One region of the Exiguobacterium sp. SH0S2 genome, then DNA from elsewhere that is predicted to be linked to it. Evidence: a T-box and tRNA genes for the amino acid it is inferred to sense, from the RefSeq annotation. Region 1 holds a T-box; the other holds one or more tRNA genes.
The links. A T-box is a leader RNA that pairs with one kind of tRNA and senses whether it is charged. The one in region 1 lies ahead of EVJ21_RS03725 (valine--tRNA ligase), so its partner is inferred to be a tRNA-Val.

Region 1 (6,358 bases):
TGAACCGATCGACTACATTAAAGACGCGGCCGCACAGCCGGACGCGAACACGCGCATCGCCCAGTTCGTCGAAGCGTTCGCGCTAGACGTCGACGTTCCGACTGCGGACACAGAACCGGAAGAGCTAGAAGCGATGGCGGCTAAAGCACCACTTCGCGCGTTGATGCGCTAATACAAACCAAAAAGGCGGCGAATCTCGTCGCCTTTTTCTATGAAGGGGACTAAACATTATGCGTAAAATTATCGTCGGCTCACGCCGCTCACAACTCGCGATGACACAGACGAAATGGGTCATCGAACAATTGAAGCAAGCCGGGGCCCAGAACGAGTTCGAGATCAAAGAAATCGTGACGAAAGGTGACCAAATCGTCGACGTCCAACTGTCGAAAGTCGGTGGGAAAGGCTTGTTCGTCAAAGAGATCCAACAACAGATGCTCGCCGGGGATATCGATTTTGCCGTCCACAGCATGAAAGACGTCCCGGCCGAACTGCCGGAAGACCTCTTTATCAGCTGTATGCCAAAACGTGTCGACGCACGTGACGTCTTGATTTGCGAGGACGGCTACACGCTCGAGACGCTACCGCAAGGCGCGGTCATCGGGACGAGCTCGCTCCGTCGCGGTGCACAGATGCTCGCAGCCCGTCCGGACTTCGAGATTCAGTGGATTCGCGGCAACATCGACACGCGCTTGAAAAAACTCGATACCGAGAACTTCAACGCCATCTTGCTCGCGAAAGCGGGACTTGAGCGCATGGGTTGGACCGACCGCGTCAAGTTCGAAGCGCTCGACGCCGACATGATGGTACCGGCCGTCGGACAAGGTGTACTCGCGATCGAGAGCCGGAAAGACGACGCCGAAGTGACGCAGATTTTACAGCTCCTTCACGATGACGTGACGGCGAAAGCTGCGACGGCGGAGCGGACGTTCTTGAAGGCGATCGAAGGCAGCTGCCACGTACCGGTCGGCGGCTACGCGACGGTTGACGGGGACACGGTCACGCTCACCGGCTTGATCGCCTCGGTCGACGGCAAAGACGTGCTCCGTGTGACGAAAACGTCAACGGACGAAGTCGCGCTCGGTCAAGACGTCGCTGACGACTTGCTCGGACGTGGCGGACGCGAGATCCTCGCCTCGGTCAATGTGTGACGTCTGGTACACAGGGACAAAACGACTGACCGCTTCGCAACGGGCCTTGCTCGACGCGAGCGGTCTTTCCGTTCATCACGTCCCGATGATCGAGACACGGCTGACCGGGAAACCAACGCCAACTGATTCGTTCGACTGGCTCGTCGTCACGAGTCAAACCGCTGTCCCAGCGCTTCAAGACGTTCCTCGGGACGTTCAAGTCGCTGCCGTCGGCGAGAAGACGCGGGACGCGCTCGAGGCAGAAGGATTCACCGTTTCGCTCATGCCGGAGACGTATACGGGCGAGGCGTTGTTCCGCGAGTTGGCGAACGTCGTCGGTGAGGATGACGTCGTCTTGTTCGCCCGTGGGGATTTGGCGAACACCGAGCATATGCGACAATTGCCGCATGTGTACGACTGGGTCGTCTATGAGACGGTCGAGAAAGCACTCACGGCCGATCAAGCGGCCGCGCTCGAACATGTCGAGGCGCTACTCGTGCTCAGCCCATCCGCGGTCCACGCGCTCACACCATACCTCGAGCGGTTCCACGGCACGTGGTATGCCATCGGCGAAGTGACCGAGCGGGCCGTCCGAGAAGTGTCGACGTTACCGGTCCGAGTGCCTGAGTGTTATACTATGGATGCATTAATACAGTGTGTAGGGGGAGATTTTTCATGAACCAATTCGACCGTCACCGTCGTCTGCGCTCGTCGAAGTCGATGCGTGCACTCGTACGTGAAAACCATGTTCGGAAAGAAGATTTGATTTATCCGCTCTTCGTCGTCGAAGGGACAAATATTAAACGCGAAGTCAGCTCGATGCCTGGCGTCTTCAACTTCTCGCTCGATCGTCTCGAAGACGAGATCCGTGAGCTCGTCGACCTCGGGCTCGAGTCCGTTCTCTTGTTCGGTGTACCTGAGCATAAAGACCCGGAAGGCACGGAAGCGTACCACGACCACGGCATCGTCCAAGAAGCGATCCGCAAAGTGAAAGAGTGGGCACCACAGCTCACGGTCATCGCCGACACGTGCCTCTGTGAATATACGTCGACGGGCCACTGTGGCATCGTGAAGAACGGTGACGTCGATAACGACGCGTCACTGCCGCTTCACGTCCAGACGGCGATCACGCAAGCGCAAGCGGGCGCAGACATCATCGCGCCGAGCTCGATGATGGACGGCTTCGTCGCCGCCATCCGCGAAGGGCTCGACCAAAACGGTTACAGCCACATCCCAATCATGAGCTACGGCGTCAAATACGCATCAGCGTACTACGGACCGTTCCGTGACGCAGCGCAGTCGGCGCCTGGTGAAGGCGACCGCAAAGGCTATCAGATGGACCCGGCCAACCGCCGCGAGGCGTTCCGGGAATCACAGTCGGACGTCGAGCAAGGTGCCGACTTTATGATCGTTAAACCGGCGCTCGCGTTCATGGACATCATCCGCGACATGCGCGACTCGCTCGATATGCCGATCGTGGCGTATAACGTAAGCGGGGAGTACGCGATGATTAAAGCGGCGTCGATGAACGACTGGATCGATGAACAACGTATCGTCATGGAGACGATGGTCGGTTTCAAACGGGCCGGTGCCGATTTGATCGTCACGTATTTCGCAAAAGACGTCTGTCGCTATTTGGAAGGAGAATTCGCATGACATACAAACAAACTCGCTCAGAAGCAGCGTTCAAACAAGCGCTCCCACTCATGCCGGGCGGGGTCAACAGCCCGGTCCGTGCCTATAAATCGGTCGGGATGACGCCGATCTTCGCCGAACGCGGTGAAGGTTCACGTGTCTACGACATCGACGGCAACGAGTACATCGACTACGTCCTCTCATGGGGACCACTCATTCTCGGTCACCGCGACCCGGTCGTCATGAAAGCGATTCAAGATCAGGCTGAAAAAGGCTGGACGTTCGGGACACCGACGGAGCTCGAGACGAAGATGGCCGAGCTCGTCATCGACCGCGTCCCATCGATCGAGATGGTCCGCATGGTCAACTCCGGTACGGAAGCGACGATGGCGGCTCTCCGCCTCGCACGCGGCTATACGGGCAAGACGAAGATCTTGAAGTTTGAAGGCTGCTACCACGGCCACGGGGACTCGCTCCTCATCAAGGCCGGATCAGGTGTCGCGACACTCGGTCTCCCGGACTCACCAGGCGTCCCGAAAGACTTGGCGAGCCACACGCTCACCGTCCCATACAACGACCTCGACGCGCTTCGCATCGCGTTCGAGAAGCACGGCGACGACATCGCCGGCGTCATCGTCGAGCCGGCTGCCGGCAACATGGGCTTCGTCCCGCCGCAGCCAGGATTCCTCGAAGGACTGCGTGAGATCACGGAACAAAACGGCGCACTCCTCATCTTTGACGAGGTCATGACCGGCTTCCGCGTCGGCTACAATTGCGCCCAAGGTTACTTTGGCGTGACGCCTGATCTTACGTGCCTCGGCAAAGTCATCGGCGGCGGCCTTCCGGTCGGCGCTTACGGCGGCAAACGGGAGATCATGGAACACATCGCACCGCAAGGGCCAATCTACCAAGCAGGGACGCTTTCAGGCAACCCGCTCGCGATGATCGCCGGCTACACGACGCTGTCGCAACTCAAGCCTGAGCACTACGAGGAGTTCGAGCGCAAAGCCGACCGCCTCGCGGCAGGTTTCACGGCAGCGGCCGAGAAATATAACATCCCGCACGACACGAACCGGGCCGGCTCGATGTTCGGCTTCTTCTTCACGAACGAGAAAGTGACGAACTTCGAGAAGGCGAAAACGTCGAACCTCGACATGTTCCGCTCGTACTATCAGAAGATGGCGGCGCGTGGCGTGTTCTTGCCACCGTCACAGTTCGAAGGCTTGTTCTTGTCGACTGTGCATACGGACGAGGATATCGACGTGACGCTCGCCGCGGTCGATGCGACGTTCAAAGAGCTGCAACAAGAGTTTTCACTGTAATCTTGACTGAAACGTCTTCAATCGCTACAATTGTTTAACAGATACGTTTAAAAGCTATGATGAGGAATAGTACGCAACAACACTCCTTTCTAGAGACGCGGCCGCACGGTGCAAGGTCGCGAGGGAAGTGTGCGGAAGTCGCCTCGGAGCTGACCTTGTGAATCAAGTAGGAAGGTCCGGTCCATCGACCGTTATTCGATTTTGAGGGCGCCACGTGTTGGCGAACTAAGGTGGTACCGCGGAAGATACGGCTTCTTTCGTCCTTAGCGTTAAGGACGAGAGTAGCCGTTTTTTGTGTAGACAGATAGAGGAGGATTGGCACAATGACCAACGAAACAAACGAAATCAGCATGCCGACGAAGTACGACCCGAGTGCGACGGAAGCGAAATGGTACGACTATTGGATGGAGAACAACGTGTTCAAGGCGGACGAGGACGACTCGAAACAGCCTTACACGATCGTCATCCCGCCACCGAACGTCACAGGGAAACTTCACCTCGGACACGCGTGGGATACGACGCTCCAAGATCTACTCACGCGCTTGAAGCGCATGCAAGGCTATGACGTCCTCTGGCTCCCAGGGATGGACCACGCCGGTATCGCGACACAGGCAAAAGTTGAACAGAAGCTCCGTGAGGACGGCATCATGCGTTACGACCTCGGACGCGAGAAGTTCCTCGAGAAGACGTGGGAATGGAAAGACGAGTACGCCGACACAATCCGTGCCCAGTGGTCAAAACTCGGCCTCGGCCTCGACTACTCGCGTGAACGGTTCACACTCGACGCGGGACTCTCGAAAGCGGTCCAGGAAGTCTTCGTCCGCTTGTATGAAAAAGGCTTGATCTACCGCGGCGAATATATCGTCAACTGGGACCCGGCACAAAAGACGGCCGTCTCCGACATCGAAGTCATCTACCAAGAAGTCGAAGGCGCGTTCTACCATATGAAATATCCGCTCGCTGATGGCTCAGGTCACATCGAGATCGCGACGACGCGCCCAGAGACGATGCTCGGCGATACGGCCGTCGCCGTCAACCCGAAAGACGAGCGCTACGCGCACCTCGTCGGTAAGACGATCATGCTCCCGGTCATGAACCGTGAGATCCCGATCGTCGCGGACGATTACGTCGACGTCGAGTTCGGTACCGGTTGCGTGAAGATCACGCCGGCGCACGACCCTAACGACTTTGAGATCGGTAACCGTCACGAGCTTCCGCGTATCCTCGTCATGGACGAGTCGGGGACGATGAACGAGAATGCTGGCAAGTACGAAGGGCTCGACCGCTTCGACTGCCGCAAGCAGCTCGTCAAAGACTTAGAAGCAGATGGCACGCTCGTCAAAATCGAGCCGCATACGCACTCGGTCGGTCACTCGGAACGTTCAGGCGCGGTCATCGAGCCGTACTTGTCGAAGCAATGGTTCGTCGATATGGAGCCACTCGCCAAAGCGGCGCTCGCAGCGCAAGGCAACGACGAGACGAAAGTCAACTTCGTCCCAGAGCGGTTCGAAGGCACGTACCTCCGCTGGATGGAAAACATCCGTGACTGGTGCATCAGCCGTCAACTTTGGTGGGGCCACCGCATCCCGGCTTGGTACCATAACGAGACAGGCGAAGTGTATGTAGGCAAAGAAGCGCCGGCTGACATTGAGAACTGGCATCAAGACGAAGACGTGCTCGACACGTGGTTCTCGTCAGCGCTCTGGCCGTTCTCGACGATGGGCTGGCCGGACACGGATTCAGCAGACTTCAAACGCTACTTCCCGACGAGCGCGCTCGTCACGGGTTACGACATCATCTTCTTCTGGGTATCGCGGATGATCTTCCAATCGCTCGAATTCACGGGCAAGCAGCCGTTCAACGACGTGCTCATCCACGGTCTGATCCGTGACTCGGAAGGCCGCAAGATGTCGAAATCGCTCGGTAACGGCGTCGACCCGATGGAAGTCATCGACCAGTACGGTGCCGACTCGCTCCGCTGGTTCCTGCTCACGGGCTCGACACCAGGGAACGACCTGCGCTTCTACTGGGAGAAGATCGAATCGACATGGAACTTCGCGAACAAGATTTGGAACGCGAGCCGCTTCGCCCTCATGAACATGGACGGGATGAAGTTTGAAGACATCGACCTCTCAGGTGAGAAGACGCTCGCCGACAAGTGGATCTTGACGCGCTTGAACGACACGGTCGACCAAGTGACACGCCTCGTCGACAAGTACGAGTTCGGTGAAGCCGGTCGTTACTTGTACAACTTCATCTGGGAAGAGTTCTGTA
Region 2 (6,358 bases), on a different contig from region 1:
TCGTCGATTCTCGTTACAAAACGACGAGTTTTTTTCCTTTCTTTTACAATTCAAGCGTGGCAGGCGATAATTGTTCGAACATTTGTTATGATAGGCAACATATATACGACCGAATCAAATGAATGAAGAGGTGACGGAAATGAACATATTAATGGTAGGAGCAGGATCGATGAGCGAGGCACTCGTCCGAGGCTGGATCGCTTCCGGGCTCTCCCCTGAACAGATTACGATGACGAACCGGAGCGACCTTGCACGTCTAGAGCAGCTGCAAGATGAACTCGGCGTACAGATCGTCGAAACAGAAGACGTCAACGCTTATACAATCGTCGTGCTCGCGATGCAACCAGACGGCGTCTTAGCTTACGCTCAATCACAGACGTGGAAAACACCACTGCTCGTATCCGTTGCGGCGCATATCGAGCCGAGCGAGCTTGAAGAAGTAGCCGGCATCCCAGCCATCTGCGCGATGCCGAACACCCCGGTCGCCCATCAAACCGGGATGACCGGACTCTGGTTCGGACCTGAGACAGATGCGACCGACCGCGAGACGGCGACGGCACTGTTCAACCGTGTCGGTCGGACGGCCGTAACGGACGCGAAAACGATGTCGGCTTTCATGGCGGCGGCCGGATGCAGTCCTGCGTTCTTTTACGAGATCGTCGGTTCGATGACCCCGGTGCTGACAGAAGCCGGGTTTGATGAAGACACGGCCCGCCAAATCGTCGCTCAAGCGATGAAAGGATCAGCCGAGTTATTGTTGCATGAGACACGTCCGACCGACGAGCTGATCGCAGACGTCGCCGCACCTGATGGACCGACCGACCGCGGTGTCGGCGTGCTCCGCTCACGTGACTTGTCTGACGTGATGTCGTCCGCGCTCCGCGAGAGCGCGAAAGAAAATCATGATCCTATCGACGCAACGATTGAAAGAACGTAAGTACTTGAACCGCCCGATGCAAGCCGGATTTTATTCCGACTTACATCGGGCGGTTTTTTTAATTCTCGCACTACTATTTTTTAGAAGTCATAAAATCCACAAATAATCCTGCTTCCCGATAGTAAAGAACGTGTTATGCTACCAAATGAGAAGAATTATCATTTGACTAAAATGGAGAGATCTTAATGAGTTCATTACTTGCTATGCCGCTACATCAACCAGTGCTCATATCCGATTTAACGAGAATTGATGACCGCTTGCGGCGTCGCATGATCGCCTTAGGATTTTATGAAGGTTGCTCCGTCCGAATCAAGCGCCGGGCCATCTTTTCCGGACCGCTCACGATTGAACAAATCGAACATCAACAAATGATTGCCATCCGTCGCTGTGACGCTGAACAGATTGGGGTGATAGTCCCATGACACAACGGATTGCCTTAATCGGAAACCCGAACACCGGAAAAACGTCTCTATTTAACCGCTTGACCGGCTCCTTCGCCCACGTCGGTAACTGGGCAGGTGTCACGATCGAACAGAAAATCGGGGAGCTGCATGGAAACATCGGACAGTTGATCGACTTGCCCGGTGTCTATGATTTAGACCCGCTATCGGCTGACGAAGCAATCGTCTCGCGATTCCTGTTGCAGGAACCGTTCGATGGGATGATCAATATCATCGATGCCTCGCAGTTCGAACGTAACTTACAATTAACGCTCCAATTGCTCGAAATGGGCCGTCCGCTTCAAATCGGTCTGAACATGGTCGATGTCGCCAAAGGACGGGGCATCCACATCAATTTAGAGCGCTTGAAAGAACGTTTGGACGCGGACGTGTTTCCGATCACAGCGCGCACAGGCGCCGGCTGTGAAGTCCTCCTGTCCTCCCTGCGAACGACCCCTCGCGAACCTTTCGTACTCGATTACGGGGAAGAGACCGAACAGGCGATTCAACAAATTCTTGAAGCGACGGGACTGAGTGAGCGCGATCGCTGGATCGCCATTCAATACTTGGCCGGAAATCGTGTCATTTCAGAACAGCTCGAATCGTCGACGCCAACCGTCAATGAAATTCGTAAAGCGTTAGAAGTGAAACTCGGACGCTTCGCCCACGCCCACATTACAGAACGCAGACGCGACTGGACGAAAGACGTTCGCCATCACGTTGTCGATCAGCAAGGCGCACAACAAGCCACGGTCACCGACCGCATCGATGCCGTCGTGACACATCCGATCTGGGGCTTACCCATTTTCTTTACAGTACTTTACGCCTTGTTCCACATCACGTTCAACTGGATCGGTGCCCCGTTGTCCGATCTGTTGGATGGATTTCTGTCGGGTCCGGTCACGTCCGGAACGAGCTCGTTGTTACAAATGCTCGGGACCTCTTCTTTCATCCAGGCGTTGCTGATTGATGGGGTGATTGCCGGTGTCGGCGGTGTCCTCGTCTTCGTCCCTCAGATTTTCGTGCTCTTTTTCTTTATCTCGTTTTTAGAGGACTCTGGCTATATGGCGCGTATCGCCATTGTCATGGACCGATTCATGCAACTCGTCGGACTGAACGGGAAAAGTTTCATTCCGATGATCATTGGATTTGGTTGTAACGTCCCAGGTATTATGGCGGCACGGACGGTCGAGGAAGAGCGGGAGCGGCTCGTCACGATTTTTATTTCGCCGTTCATGTCGTGCTCGGCGCGTCTACCGATTTATGCCGTCTTCGCTGCCAGTTTTTTCGCATCAAACCAAGCGCTCGTCGTCTTATCGCTCTATATGCTCGGGATCGTCCTGGCGTTGATTGCCGCGAAAATATTCACGTCCGTATTGGCGGCGGAAGATCGAAACAGCCTCTTTATCGTCGAACAGCCTCCATATCGTGTCCCCCAAGGGTTGACGCTTTGGCGTAGCACGTGGCAAAAAGCGAAAGGGTTCGTCCGAAAAGCAGGTACGTTCATCTTTGGCGGTTCCGTCTTCATTTGGTTACTCGCCTATTCCGGTCCAGCCGGAATGGACGTCCCGATGAATGAGAGTTTTCTCGCTATGGTCGGCGGGGTCGTTGCGACGTTGTTGGTTCCACTCGGTTTCGGGACGTGGCAGGCCGGTGCTTCGCTCATCACAGGTTTTTTGGCGAAAGAAGTCGTCGTATCGACGATGGCGATCATTTATGCGGTCAGCGAATCTGACTTGTCTGCTTCGTTGCTTCCCGTGTTTACGCCGTTGAGCGCATATAGCTTCATGGCGTTCGTCCTCTTGTACGTCCCTTGTCTAGCGACCGTCGCCGTCATTCGGCGCGAGGTGGGAAGTGCCAAGTTGACATGGGTCGCTAGCCTTTATGGGCTTGGTGTTGCGTACGTCGTATCACTGATGATCTATCAAATCGGTCGTCTGTTCGGATTGTCTTAACAAGGAGGAAATCATATGTTCTTATTTGATTTACTGATCGGTCTTGCCGTATTCGGGTACGCCGCTTATTCGCTCCATCGCTACACCCGTAAAGCAAAAGCCGGTAAATGCGCCACGTGCGAAATCGCACCGACTTGTACGACATCCTGTGACGCCGCAGACTGGGATCAAATCATTGCGGAAGCACTACATCCTGATCAACCAGTCACGGCCCACAAAAAAACGGACTAGCGCATTTTTTTCGCTAGTCCGTTTTTCATTGGAAGATATGTAACGTGGTGACAATGATCGCGACCATCAAAATACCGGGCAGCAAGTTGGCGACACGAATCCGGGTGATCCCGACCAGGTTCAACCCGATGGCGACGATCATGACGCCGCCGGTCGCCGTCATCTCCAAAATAAAGTCATCCATGAGCGACTCCGGAATAAACTTCATGATCTGGATGGCGAGCAACGCGATCGCTCCTTGGTACAACAAGACCGGTACGGCCGAGAACATGACGCCGATGCCGAGCGTCGAACTGAGCACAAGCGCCGTGAAACCGTCAATCAACCCTTTTGTATAGAGGACGTCATGGTCCCCGCGCAGGCCGCTGTCGAGCGCCCCGATGACGGCCATCGCCCCGATTACAAAGATGAGCGTCGCCGTGATGAAGCCTTCCGCGATGCTCGACTTACTTTTTCCACCGAGACGCCGTTCCAACTGATAGCCGATCTCGTTCAACTTCTCGTCGAGCTTCCACCATTCGCCAAGTGCGGCTCCGATAACGAGACTGCCGATGACGATTAAAAAGTTCTCACTCTTCATGCCCATCTGCACGCCAAGCACGACGACGGCGAGACCGATGGCAGCCGTGACCGTCTCTTTCATCCGCTCGGGGATTCGGTGAAACAACAACCCGAGTAATGTGCCGACCACGATCAAGGCCGCATTGACGATTGTTCCGGTTAATACCATCGTATAATTCCCCGTTTCTGTATGTATTGAGAGGAATATACCAACTGTTTATGTGGGCTGTCAATTAAAAGAATACACAAAAAAAGCCACTTCTCGTAAGAAGTGGCTGCGCGGAAACCCACGTTCCTATGGGTTTCGCATCGGGTTTGGCACCCAAGTGATTCTGACTGGGCTCGAACCAGCGACCTCTACCCTGTCAAGGTAGCGCTCTCCCAGCTGAGCTACAGAATCAGGTCGTGTCCTCTCTTTAGGACACTATTAATATATCAAGAAACTAATGCCTTGGCAACTGTTTTTTAAAACTTTTTTTATTTTTTTCACCGCGTCATTTCTTCCCGCTTCATGTGACGGCATAGACGTTCCAAATCGCCGGCATACACGGACACAATCATGCCTCCGTGTTCGGTGTCACGGTCCCAATGCAATCCGTTCGCTTTCGCGACTCGTTGTGACGGCACGTTGTCCGGGTGAATGAGCGAGATGATGTCTTTCTCGCCTTCCTCGAACGCATGCCGCATGAGACGCGCGGCCGCTTCCCGGCCGTAGCCCATGTGCCAGTGCTTTGGTGCCAGCCAATAACCGACCTCGAGCTCGATGTTGCCATCAAGTTCATGCAAGAGCGTCCCGGCATGGCCGATCGGCTCATCGCTGTGATGTGTCATCAGTTTGAGGAGTCCGGTCTGTCGGCCCGTTGTATAGCGGACCAATTGTCTCTCGAACCATTCGATTGTCTGTTCATCCGTATATGGCTTGCCGTCCGGACTGATGAAACGCATCACTCGCGGATCTTGGAGTAGCGATTTTACGAAATAGAAATCGGAGATCGTGTAATGTTCAAGCCGTAGACGTTCTGATTGCAACTCGACAAGATTCATCTTTCCCGCCCCTTTCGTTCACAGTCTGAACTATTCGATTCCCGTTTTCATCTCGTTTCAATCCTATTCACGCCACGACTTTCAATCCGATAACGCTCCCGATAATGAGAATTAAAAAGAAGATACGCCAGCGATCCCTCGACTCGTTCAAGTACAACATACCGAGAATCACTCCACCCGCCGCGCCGATCCCGACCCAAATCGAGTAAGCGAGTCCGAGCGGCAGCGTCTCGAGGGAACGTGACAACAAATAAAAACTTAGTGCGAACGTCGTGATCGAAAGAAGCGACCATTTTAAAATCTGATAGCCTTTTGATTTTCCCATGAAGAAAACAGCAAGCATCTCAGCGAGCCCAGCCCCGATTAAAAATGTCCAACTCATGCCGACTCACCTCCTGTCACTTGCTTCAAACCGACCACCCCGATGAGGAGCGTCGCGATAAACAACAGCTTCATTCCCGTCATCGTCTCATCAAACAAAATATTTCCAACGATGACCGTCCCGACAGCACCGATACCCGTAAAAACGGCGTACCCGGTGCCAGCTGGCAACACACGGAACGACATCGCCAACAAGCCAAAACTGACAATCAATAACACGATGGTCACGACGGTCGGTCCTAACACGGTAAACCCGTTCGACAATTTCATCGTCGTCGCCCAAACAATTTCAAGAAGTCCGGCGAGCACGAGCCACAACCAAGCCATTTGTTCCTTTTTCATGTCCACCCGACTCCTCTCTTGAAAATTTTAAATGCTGCATGCTGTCGTTGCGCTCGATTCGTTGCAAACGAAAAGAGTGAAAGCAACGCCCCGTCCAAAAAACAATAGTACGCGTCATATACGTCGTCGAGCGATTGTTCCGGTAAATCGCCACGCTCCATCGCCAAACGGAATTGCTCTTTCTCAAACGCCTGGAGCTCGGTCTCGACCGACCCAATCGTCGTCTCGATGAAGACGCGCAGCTCAGGAGGCGGTACGAGCAGCATTCGCTTCGTCAACATCCACGTCTCTTCTTCTTCGAAGAAATGAATCAGCGCTTCAACGATTGTCTCGATCCGTTCGAGCGGTGCCGCATCATTTGACGCGTCCCGCGCTTGTGACCAAGCTCCCTGGTAACGCTCGGCCATCTGTTCGACGACTTGTTTGAACAGCTGTTCTTTTCCGTCGATGTGCGCATATAAAGACGC

Region 2: it encodes a tRNA-Val, which carries the amino acid that the T-box ahead of EVJ21_RS03725 (valine--tRNA ligase) is inferred to sense. The anticodon was not compared.

Annotation. Positions count from the first base shown of each region.
Region 1 covers NZ_SJVB01000001.1:725,702-732,059, reverse strand. Annotated here, with positions in the region: gene hemA (glutamyl-tRNA reductase) at 1-172, shown strand, start outside; gene hemC (hydroxymethylbilane synthase) at 231-1,148, shown strand; gene EVJ21_RS03740 (uroporphyrinogen-III synthase) at 1,141-1,806, shown strand; gene hemB (porphobilinogen synthase) at 1,803-2,783, shown strand; gene hemL (glutamate-1-semialdehyde 2,1-aminomutase) at 2,780-4,084, shown strand; T-box leader at 4,132-4,352, shown strand; gene EVJ21_RS03725 (valine--tRNA ligase) at 4,408-6,358, shown strand, end outside.
Region 2 covers NZ_SJVB01000005.1:126,878-133,235, forward strand. Annotated here, with positions in the region: gene EVJ21_RS12905 (pyrroline-5-carboxylate reductase family protein) at 140-937, shown strand; gene EVJ21_RS12910 (FeoA family protein) at 1,123-1,359, shown strand; gene feoB (ferrous iron transport protein B) at 1,356-3,332, shown strand; gene EVJ21_RS12920 (FeoB-associated Cys-rich membrane protein) at 3,348-3,563, shown strand; gene EVJ21_RS12925 (DUF554 domain-containing protein) at 3,589-4,293, opposite strand; tRNA gene EVJ21_RS12930 (tRNA-Val) at 4,452-4,524, opposite strand; gene EVJ21_RS12935 (GNAT family N-acetyltransferase) at 4,611-5,168, opposite strand; gene EVJ21_RS12940 (DMT family transporter) at 5,236-5,550, opposite strand; gene EVJ21_RS12945 (DMT family transporter) at 5,547-5,876, opposite strand; gene EVJ21_RS12950 (TetR/AcrR family transcriptional regulator) at 5,888-6,358, opposite strand, start outside.